Linked DNA regions of Gemmatimonas phototrophica. The protein of the gene in region 1 interacts with the protein of each later gene in a pairwise test. Links are inferred from orthologs where the notes say so. Each region holds a gene or a part of one and is shown on either strand. Other genes may lie near its edges.

Region 1 (7,713 bases):
GCCCGAAATGACCACGGTGCGCGTACCACCCGCCTCGCGCGTCGCGATGGCGGGCTGCGCGTCCCCACGCTTGCCAAGGCGCATGGTGAGCACGGTTTCCGTACCCTGCGCCGGTCCGGCCAGCGTGACCGGGGGCAACGAATCAAACGGCAGGGCCGAAAGCGCCGCCATGAGCGGCGACGGCGGGGCCGCGGCCGCGTACCACTCGGGCGTGCGCGTCAATTCCCCGGCGCGCGCAATCTGGGTGGGGGGAGCTGGCACCCAGAGAGCCCGCGCGGTCGTCGCCGATGCCGACGGTGCCGGTCGCCAGGCGGTGTCGCCGTGCACGATCAGCATGCCGGCCGCAGCCGCGCGCACCTTGACCTCGGCTTCGCTGATCGGGGCGAGTGAGCCTTCCACGCGCCACACATTGGGTGCGATGCGCAGGTAGGCCCGGGTGGGCACATCGAGGGCGCCGCGGAGAACCGTGAGCACTTCCCGCACGTCGATATCGGGCGCGGTGGAAACAAACACGGCGGTGGGTTTGTCACCCACATCCATGGCCACCGTGAGCGTATCGTTCCGCAGCTCCACATCACTCGCAATGTCGAGGACCGCCTGCACGATGGCAGTGCGGTCGCCGCGTGGCACAACGACCGGAATGGCGATACGGGTGTTCGCATAGGGCGCCAGCGCCGGGACGGCAGCGGTGGCGACTTCGGTACCATCAAGACGGATGTGCAGCGTACCGTCGGGGGTCGCCACACCTCCGGCGGCGACCGTGGCGGCGATGGCGATAGTGTCGGCGCCTGTGGCGGACACCGGCACCGCAAGATCGGCCAGCCCAACGTCACGTCGTGGCGCGTGTGCGAGGCGCAGCACTCGCGATCCCGGAGGCGCTTCAGACAGGGCGTCGGCGTCATCGACTTCGCCGTCGGTGACCAGGACCAAACTGCGTCCCAACGAGGCGGCACGGTCCACGGCCGGCCGTAAACGTGTGGACAGATCCTGCGGAGTAAGCTGTGCTGCGTCCGTGGTACTGGCGTCGCGCAGCGAATCGCCCACGAAGACCACGGGCGCATCACCCGGCAGCCCGGCAAATACCGAGTCGGCCAATTGCTGGCGCCAGGTGCGCACATAGGTGCTTTCATCGCCCACTGCGCGTCGCCATGAGGCCGACACATCGATGGCCACCAACGGCGCCCGCGGGGTGGCCCGCCCCAGGGGGGCCGACAGCAACAGCGCCGCCACAACCGTAACGGCAGCGCCGCGCAGGAGCGCCAGCAACCAGGTCAGTGCCGACTGTGGCGAACGTGCCGTCCCCACGGAACGTCCGTAGGCGAACCACGCCGCCAGCAGGCCAAGGGCTACGGCAATGAGCCAACGAATCACGAAGAAACGCTCACAGGGGGCGCGGACCAGAGAAAGGGCGCGGGGCAGAAGAATGGTGATTCTCCTGCCCCACCGGTGGGAGCAACGACTCCCGTGCTGTTACGCAGTGCCAGCGAGATTTGCTCGTGGCGAGGCGGCGGGGAGTAAATCAGTCGCCGCTGGGGCGCTGGGCGCCGCTGCGAACGGCCGTCGCCGCGGCGGGCTGATCGAGCTGGGCGAACAGCCGGGCCTTGAGTTGGGCGAAGGTGCTACGCTGTGCGGCGGCGAGCGGTTCACCGGTCTCGTTGCGCAGGGCAATGCGGGGATCTTTGTGCACGCCTTTCACCAACACTTCGAAGTGCAAATGCGGCGCCGTGGACAGCCCGGTGGTACCCACTTGCCCGACCGTTTGCGAGATGCTGACCGACTGTCCGGAGCGCACGTTGATGGCGCGCAAATGCCCGTAGCGGGTGACCACACCGTTGGTGTGCCGGATTTCGATGGTCTTGCCGTACCCACCCTTCCAGCCGGCAAAGATCACGCGGCCGTTGCCCAACGCGCGGACGGGCGTTCCCGACGCCGCGGCGTAGTCCATGCCCTGATGCCGGCGCACGGTGCCCAGAATGGGATGGCGCCGGAGGCCGAACACACTGGAAATGCGACGGAAGGCGAGCGGCGCTCGCAGGAAGGCCGCGCGCATGGACTTCCCTTCGCCATCGAAATAGGCCACCCGGGTGCCCTGCGTGAAGCGCATGGTTTCCACGGGCTTGCCGGCCACGGTCAGGCGAGCGGCAATGATGTTGCCCGGACGAACAAGGCCGTTGGGAGCCCTCTGACGCTCCACCAGTACACGGACCGAGTCGTTCTTTTGCAGATCACGGCTGAGATCGACGCGGTACTCCAGGATATCGGCCAAGGCATAGGCGAGCTCAGTACGCTGCCGCTCCGGGAAGGCATCCGCGCCGGCGGCAATGGCCGAGGTGAGGCTGGAAGTGATGACTCCGCCAACGACAACGGTATCCGTGGTCCACTGGAGCTTTTCTTCCTTCTCAACCCAGGTACTGCCGAACGAGCGCGTGAAGCGCACTACGCGATCGATGGCCAGTTGCAGCACGACTTCGGAGGCGCCGGAGTCCGGGTCCACCTTGGTGGTAATGGTGGCGCCAGCCCGGACCTTGGTGGGGTCGAGCGCGGAGGCGACACTCAGGGCTTCAGCGGCCTCTTTCGGTGCCAGCCCGGCCCGCTCAAGGGCCGCGGAGAGCGGTTCCCCCCGACGGATAGTGTCGGTCTTGGTACGCCAGCGGGCAGCAACGGAAACACGAGGCCCCGCCGCCAGAACACTGGCCGCGGGGCGCTCTTGAACGGGACGTCCCAGCGCGATAACAGCCGCTCCGATGCCCAGGCAACCGGCGGCGACGAGCAGCTTTCGCGAGGAAGTCAATCCATCTGTCTCCGTATGAACGTCGGGATTTCCATATCGTCGAGCTCAGGGCTGGACGATGTGGTAGTCGGTGGAACACGCGGGGCGCGCGGGGGCACCCCTTCCCAGGCAGGACGAGCTGGTGGAACTGGAGGTCTCGCCGCGGGCCGGGTGCCGGTGGGGAATGGCAACACGGACGGGGCTTTGGCTCCACCGGTCTGAACATCAGAATGTGGGGCAGCCGCGGCCCGGGGGGAAGGGGCGTAGGGGCTATTTGTGACAGCCGGGGCCGCTACCGTTGGCTGAGTCCCCTGCAAATAGCGATCAAAGCCGGTGGCAATGACCGTGACCCGGATCTCCCCCATCATGGCCGGCTCATGCACGGCCCCGAAGATGATCTCGGCGTCGTCGCCCACGGCGTCATGCACGATGTCGTTGATCTGGTGCACTTCGCCGAGCGTGAGATCCTCACCGCCGGTGATGTTGACCAGCACGCCCGTGGCGCCGGAGATGGAGACGTTGTCGAGCAGCGGCGAGGCAATGGCCTGCTGGGCCGCTTCGGTGGCGCGGTTTTCGCCGCGCCCGATGCCGGTGCCCATGAGTGCCGACCCGCCGTTCTGCATCACGGTGCGGACGTCGGCGAAGTCGACGTTCACCATACCCGTTTCGCTGATGAGCACGGAGATGCCCTGCGTGGCGTGCAGCAGAACTTCGTCGGCCTTCTTGAGGGCTTCGTGGAATGGGATGCCCTTGCCCACGACCGCCAGCAAGCGCTCGTTGGGCACGATGATCATCGTGTCCACATGCTTGCGCATTTCGTTGATGCCTTCTTCGGCCTGACGCATACGCTTGCGCCCTTCGAAGAGGAAGGGACGCGTCACGATGCCAACGGTGAGGGCGCCAGCCTCGCGCGCCAGCTGGCACACCACCGGTGCGGCGCCCGTGCCTGTACCGCCACCCATGCCGCAGGTGATGAACACGAGGTCGGCATTGCCGAGCACACGCTTGGTGTCTTCGCGGTTCTCTTCAATGGCCTGACGCCCGATTTCAGGACGGGCACCGGCACCGAGACCACGCGTGAGCTTCTTGCCGATCTGAATCTTGACGTCGGCCTTCGAATTCATGAGGGCCTGCGCGTCGGTGTTGACCGAGATGAATTCCACCCCTTCGAGGTGTTCCTCGATCATGCGGTTCACGGCGTTGCCGCCGCCACCGCCAACGCCCACCACTTTCATGCGAGCGTTCTGGGATCCGCTCTCTTCGAACTCGAAGGTCATCCGGGGGAGTTCCATAAACAGGCTGGCCGGCGCAAGGAGTGAATGACGCAGGCATCCGGGGTGAGGGGACGCCTCGCGGTCAGGTTGCGGCGAGCTCCACCGGCGTTGGTGGACCGCGCTCCTGACCAATGTGCAAATGTGGAGGAAGCAGTTCGTGGTACGGAAGCTCCCCTAGAATACACGTTCGATTGCCACGCGCAAGCACTGGATTTTGTTGAAGTTGGCGCTTTTTGCCGACGGTCCGGAGCGTCACAAATTCGGCCAATAGTTATCCACAGAAAAGCAACTCGCGATGGTTCGTGACATTTGACATGGCGATTGCCGTGTGAACAATTCCCCGATGTGATCAACGCCGTCTGAACACGATGTACAGGGGCATTTCGCGGTTCGTCGGTGGGCCGGCGAACATCGGAAGAGCGCCACGGAAAAATCGATGGGTCGCCATGCAACCGTGAACCACAAACCCGAACCCACAACCCGGAACTGATCAGTTTCGGGTTATGCGGTTCGGGTTTGTGGTGTTGGGTGGTACGGTCTCCGGCCCAACTACGGCTTCTTGGGCCCCACCACGTCGTTCCAGTTGATCAGGCTGTTGAAGACCATGTTGAACTCCCCGTGGTTCTGCCAGCGGTAAATGGGGTTGTTCGCAAACAGGATCACCCGACCACGTCCGTTTACCGCCTGCGGTACATCCACCGCGAACGGGCGGCTCCTGAGAGAGTCGGCGCCGGTCATCAGCCCTGACAACACGGCCTTGTCCCCCCCCACGTAGCGCGCCAGTACGTTCCCTTCATCCGCGATCCCCACCTTGAACGGGGTGCCGCCCACGTACTTCACGGGAATGGTCGTCTTGCCGAACCCGTAGAACACCGGATGCTCCGGGCGCGTAATGGTGGCTTCCACCAGCGGCCGCTGCGCCGTGAGCCCCACCACCGGGGTCTTGTCCACCGTGCGCGCCCAGCCAAACTCGATGGGCAGTCGCGCGCTCTCGCCAATGGCGATCAGTGTGCCGCCTTCCTCTAAGAAGCTGGCTACGGCATCAACGCCCTTCTGGCCAAAGCCACCCGTGATGTTGTCCGTCTCGCCGTACATGCCCAGGAACGGGTACTTGGGGTCCTTCTTGTACGGCACGGGGCGCGCGGCGGGCGCCTGCATCACCGTGGTCTTCGACAGATTTTGCTCGGCCATCAGAATGACATCGAAATCCCGGCGCAGGTTGCCCTGCATCAGCCGCTCCTTGTAGACGAGCGTGAAGGGGATCTTGAATTCGTCAAACGTGAGCCGATACCAGCCGAGGTTCTGCGTGCCGCTCCACTGCGAATAGATGGCCACCCGTGGCGCCTCGGCATTGTGCGTTCGCACGGTCGGCACCGACGGCAGATATGCCGCCGTGAGACCGAGCGAATCCACCAGCTTGCGTACCACCGTCGCGTGCTTGGCCTCGATAAGGAACGATCCTGCCGGATACGTGGTATCGCCGGCGGCAAAGCCCTGCTCTGCCACCTTCATGGGCACGCTGCGCAGGAGATAGCGGAAGGTGACCATGTGGTTGCTGCCCAGATGCGCCACGGCAATGGTGTTGCCACCGGTGCCCGCGAGTGTCCCCTTGGCAATGGCGCGATCAACGTTGGTGACCGGAGTCTTGAGAATGCTGGAGTCGCCGACTTCCAGTACATCGACGCCCATGGCAAAGCCCATGCTCCAGCCGCTGTCGTCGTACGTGTTCAGTCGCGCGTCAGGATACTGCTGCTTCTCCAGCAAATTCTTGGCGAGGCGGCCATACGGCTGATCGCGCTTGATGATGTACGAACCGGCAGGATACGTGGTGTTGCCCACCTTCACCGGTGCCGTGGCCTGACCGATTTCGATCCGCTGCACCCGCAGCAGGTTCACCATTTCGATCACGCGCGTCATGTCGCGCTGCACCGGGATGACGAATCCGTATGGCGCCTTGTTCTTCCCTTCTTCGATGCTGTTCCGCGTCTTGATGTAGAAGTTCTCCAGCACCGTTTGCGGGAACATGCTGGCCAGCTGCAACGCCGAGATGACGCCGGTCTGCATGTAGTTGGCGTTGGAGCGACGGGTGAACGTGGCAATGTCGTTGAAGCCAATGGGATTGCCGCGATACCACTCGCGATCCTGCGCGCCGCCCCGACCCGTTGGGATGGCACCAGCGCGCCCGCCAAAACCACCACTCGCAGAAGCCGCCCCCACCGCCATGCCACGGCGCGCGTTGGCCATCGCGGTGCTGTCGAGGTCTCGCCCCGACTGTGTTTCGTACATCTTCATGAGGCCGTTGTGGTTGTACGCCACCGAGCCGAGATAGCCGGGCGACCAGCCATCCATGAAGGCGTGCGTGTACACGCCGGGCATGCCCCACTTGGTCATCTGCGCCATTTCCCAATTGCCGAACCACGGCAGTTCGGCGAACAGAATGGGATCGAGATTGGGGTTCTGCGGCGGTCCACCGGTGTACGTATAGAGCAACGGCTGCGCTTCATGCAGGTCGTGCATGATGGGCGGGTACGCGGTGAAATACCAATCAATGATCGCGCGCATCTGCACCAACTTGATGTTGATGTCGCGATTGTTGTCGTGATACACGTACTTGCCCCAGTACGGCACCTGTCCGCCCGCAAAGCCACCCGGAGCGGGAGCGGTGGGGGCCGCCGGCGCGCGGCGTGTGGTGTCATTGGGCGCCGCCGCACTCGGTGCCTGCGCCGTCACGGTAGGCTGCGCCATGGAGAGGTTGCGCAGGAACCAATCGACGTTGCGATCACGCCCATCGGCATCGGCCGCCGGCGTGATGGAGACATACAGCTGTTCGCGGATCTGACTGATAATGGGCGACGTCTCAGCAGCAAGTCGGTAGGCAAGCTCCATGAGTGTTTCGGAGGGGCCCGTTTCTCCCGAGTGCAGTCCGCCCATGAGGTGATAATGCGGCTTGGTCTGCGCCAACAAGGACTTGACCTGGTCCTCCGTCATGCCGCGCGGATCGGCGATGCGCTTCAGGTTGGCGCGGTTCTGCGCGACCTTCTGCATGTTGGCTTCGCTGGAGATCCAGACCACGACCAGCTCGCGTCCTTCGTCAGAGCGGCCAATGGTTTCGACCTTGACGCGTGGCGTCGCCTTTTCAAGTGCACGATAGTAGGCGAGCTGCTTGTCGTAATACGTGAGGATGCGGGGCGCGCCCACGTGATAGCCGAGTACATCACGCGGCGTAGGAATGCCGGGCACCAGTGGCAGGTGATCTACCAGGGGGCTGGAATGCTTGGCATTGGCCAGCCATTCCTTGATGCTCTGCTCAAAAGTGGGATCCTGCTTCTGGGCGGGATCACGCGTATCGAGCGTGAGCTGCTGGGCGGGAATACTGAGCGGCGCGGCAATGAGCAGACCGGTGACGCAGCGCCGAAGAGTGGCAGTGAGAGTGGACACGGGGGCCGGTAGATGGGTGCGAAAAGAGTATCTTCTCCTTTACGCAACATTGCGGACCGGCGTTCGGCTACCACCGTCAAGACGAACGTGCCGCCGGCGCATGCAGGCGGCGGCCTCCCTGCTGATGCGACTAGAAAAAGTCCTGCAGCCAGGTTTTTACACGTGACGCGAACTTGTCCACCCCACCACCGCCGCTGAGAGACGTACGGCGCGAAACGACGCCGCCCAGAG
Region 2 (2,975 bases), 360 kb from region 1 along the record:
CGGCACTCAGGGAGTCCAGCGCGGCACGACGGGCGGCCAGTTCATCGAGAGCGGTGACGCGCGCCAGCGAATCGCCCGCGGCGGCGACCGCACGTGCGGCGCTGTCCGCTGCTGCCGCGCTTGTCCACACCCCATTCACGCCGCGCTGCGCTCGTCCCGGCAACAAGACCAGCACCGGACCAATATTCTCCGGCAACACCGCAGGTTTCACCAGATACGTCCGGGCCCACTTTTCCGGTGTGCTCAATTCCCCGATCACCGTGCCGACAGGAATGCCGCGGGGATAGGTGGCCCCGAGCCCGGAACTCACAATGAGGGTTCCGGTATCCAGTTTGGCGCGAAACGGCACGCCCCGCATTTCCAGCAACCACCGCTCGGCGCCTTCTGCCAGATGGGGCTGCATAATTCCGAAGGCGTTCTGATCAGCACTCATGACGCTCACCCGAAAATCGGGATGTGCCCACGTGAGCGCCGTGCTCGTCGTGCGATCGACAGAAACCACCATGCCCACCAGACCATCAGCGGTCACCACCGGCTGATACGGCTGCACGCCAACGTCACTCCCCACCGTTAACGCAATGGAGAATTCGTCCCCACCACGAATGGGCAACAGCTCCGCCGGCACAAAGCCATCCTGCAAGCGCGCCGACAACCCAAGCAGTTGGCGGAGTGTTCTGTTCTCGTCGCTGATGGCACGCAGGCTCAGCGTGTCCGTGACCGCACGCCCGCGTGTGACCAGCAAGTCATTGCGCGCCACCACAGCGGCGCGAATGGTGGCGGCTCGCCCTTCGAGTTGCACCAGCGGCGACAGCACCGTGGCGCGCAGCAGCGCGGCCACGTCTTCACGCGTGCGCCGCGGAGAAAGAAAAGCCAGGACCGACAATGCCACGCACACCAGCACGAGGCCGGTGTCGAGACGCCCTTCGCCGCGAACGTTCCGTGCCACGCGTATTCAGCGAGTGAAAAGGGGAATGATGTGACTCAGGTGGTCAACACCGACCAGTACTTCTCTTCATCATCAAGAATCTTGCCGGTCCCACGCACGACACACGTGAGCGGATCCTCGTCAACATGAATGGGCAGCCCCGTTTCCTGAGAGAGCAGCACATCCAGTCCGCGAATGAGCGCTCCGCCGCCGGTCATCACGATGCCGCGATCCACGATGTCCGAGGCCAACTCCGGCGGGGTGATTTCGAGCGCGCGCCGCACCGCATCCACAATCTGCTGAATGGGTTCCTGCACCGCTTCCCGAATTTCACTGGAGTGCACGCGCACCGTCTTGGGAATGCCAGAGACCAGATCGCGCCCCTTCACTTCCATTTCACGTTCTTCGCCCACCGGATACGCCGAACCGATCTGAATCTTGATCTGCTCCGCCGTGGGCTCACCGATCAGCAGATTGTAGTTCTTGCGCATGAACTGCACGATGCTGATGTCCAGCTCATCGCCACCAGTACGAATGGAGGTATCGCTGACGATGCCAGACAGCGCGATGACGGCGATCTCCGTGGTGCCCCCGCCGATGTCGATCACCATGTTGCCCGTGGGCGACTCCACCGGAAGACCCACGCCGATGGCCGCCGCCATGGGTTCCGTCACCATGAAGACTTCTTTGGCGCCAGCGCCGAGTGCCGAGTCTCGCACGGCGCGCTTTTCCACTTCCGTAATGCCCGACGGCACGCACACGATCACGCGCGGCTTCACCTTGAAGACGTGCTTGTCGATCACCAGCGTCAGGAAATAGCGCAGCATCTTTTCCGTCACATCGAAGTCGGCGATCACGCCGTCCTTCATGGGCCGGACGGCCATGATGCCATCGGGGGTCCGCCCGAGCATGCGCTTGGCCTCGAGGCCAACGCCCTTGATCTTCTTGGTCTCACGGTCGAGCGCGACGACAGAGGGCTCGTTCAGCACGATCCCCTCGCCTTTCACATAGATCAGCGTATTGGCAGTGCCAAGGTCTACGGCGATGGCATTCGCCGGGAAGAACGAGTTCGACTTACTGAAGGGCCAGAACATCCAGAGAGACCGGGGCGGCGCGACACCGGAGGGTGGCGCCTGTGAAAAACGGGCAGCGACGTATACGGTAACGTATTGGCTCACGCCAGAGCGGACAAGCTGTTGGAATATCGTGACCTAGCGCACTGCCGCCGTCAGCGGTCAGGTCCGTGGTGGCCGCAAAGTTCCGCGGTCACACCAAAAAAAGCGGCCGGTCCCATCAGGGACCGGCCGCGTGCCATCAGGGGCAGCTACCAAGGCGATCGTCGGGCACCAGTGGCCCCCCATACCGGTCAGAGGAACGAAGAGGGGTCGGTGAGCTCCATCCCGAACGCTTCCGCCACTCCCGGAAAGGTGACCTTTCCGCCGGACATGTTGAGCCCCTTCAGCAGCGCGCCATTGTCCTTCAGCGCCTTCTTCCATCCCTTGTTCGCCAGCTGCAGCGTATAGGGCAACGTCGCATTGGTGAGCGCCAAGGTGGACGTGCGCGGCACGGCCCCTGGCATGTTGGCGACGCCATAGTGGATGATACCGTCCACGGTGTACGTGGGATTCTCATGTGTGGTCGGCTTGATCGTCTCCACGCAACCACCCTGATCCACCGCCACGTCCACGATTACCGCTCCCGGACGCATCTTGGCCAGATCGGCGCGCCGCACGAGCTTGGGGGCTTTGGCACCCGGAATGAGCACTCCACCAATGACCAGGTCACAGGTGCTGATCTGCTCAAGGATGTTGTGTCGGTTGGAGTGAACAAGCTGCACGTTGGCCGGCATGACGTCGGACAGGTAGCGCAGGCGCTCCAACGACAGGTCGAGCACCACCACCTTGGCACCGAGTCCCGCCGCCATCTTCGCGGCGTTCACGCCCACAATGCCGCCGCCCAGAATTACGACCTTGGCCGGCGCCACGCCCGGCACGCCACCCAGCAGTACGCCACGACCACCATACAGCTTTTCGAGGTACTTGGCCCCTTC

What was found. Proteins that work in one complex are often made in the same cells at the same time.
Region 2: the proteins of ftsZ (region 1) and GEMMAAP_RS09605 interact in binary tests that used the Escherichia coli proteins (3 or more experiments, as listed by UniProt). The link is inferred for Gemmatimonas phototrophica from one-to-one orthologs.

The regions. Positions count from the first base shown.
Region 1 is NZ_CP011454.1:1,906,433-1,914,145, reverse strand. The notes cover bases 1,926-4,892. They hold ftsZ (cell division protein FtsZ), read right to left. Parts: upstream 4,063-4,892; coding sequence 2,788-4,062; downstream 1,926-2,787. Other genes in these bases: GEMMAAP_RS07895 (M14 family zinc carboxypeptidase), read right to left, coding at 4,594-4,892; GEMMAAP_RS07905 (M23 family metallopeptidase), read right to left, coding at 1,926-2,791. In the rest of the region: GEMMAAP_RS07910 (hypothetical protein), read right to left, coding at 1-1,371; more of GEMMAAP_RS07905, read right to left, coding at 1,520-1,925; more of GEMMAAP_RS07895, read right to left, coding at 4,893-7,482; cell division protein FtsA, read right to left, coding at 7,613-7,713. UniProt on the Escherichia coli protein: Essential cell division protein that forms a contractile ring structure (Z ring) at the future cell division site. The regulation of the ring assembly controls the timing and the location of cell division.
Region 2 is NZ_CP011454.1:2,271,460-2,274,434, forward strand. It holds GEMMAAP_RS09605 (rod shape-determining protein), read right to left. Parts: upstream 2,020-2,975; coding sequence 982-2,019; downstream 1-981. Other genes in the region: mreC (rod shape-determining protein MreC), read right to left, coding at 1-946; ald (alanine dehydrogenase), read right to left, coding at 2,292-2,975. UniProt on the Escherichia coli protein: Forms membrane-associated dynamic filaments that are essential for cell shape determination. Acts by regulating cell wall synthesis and cell elongation, and thus cell shape.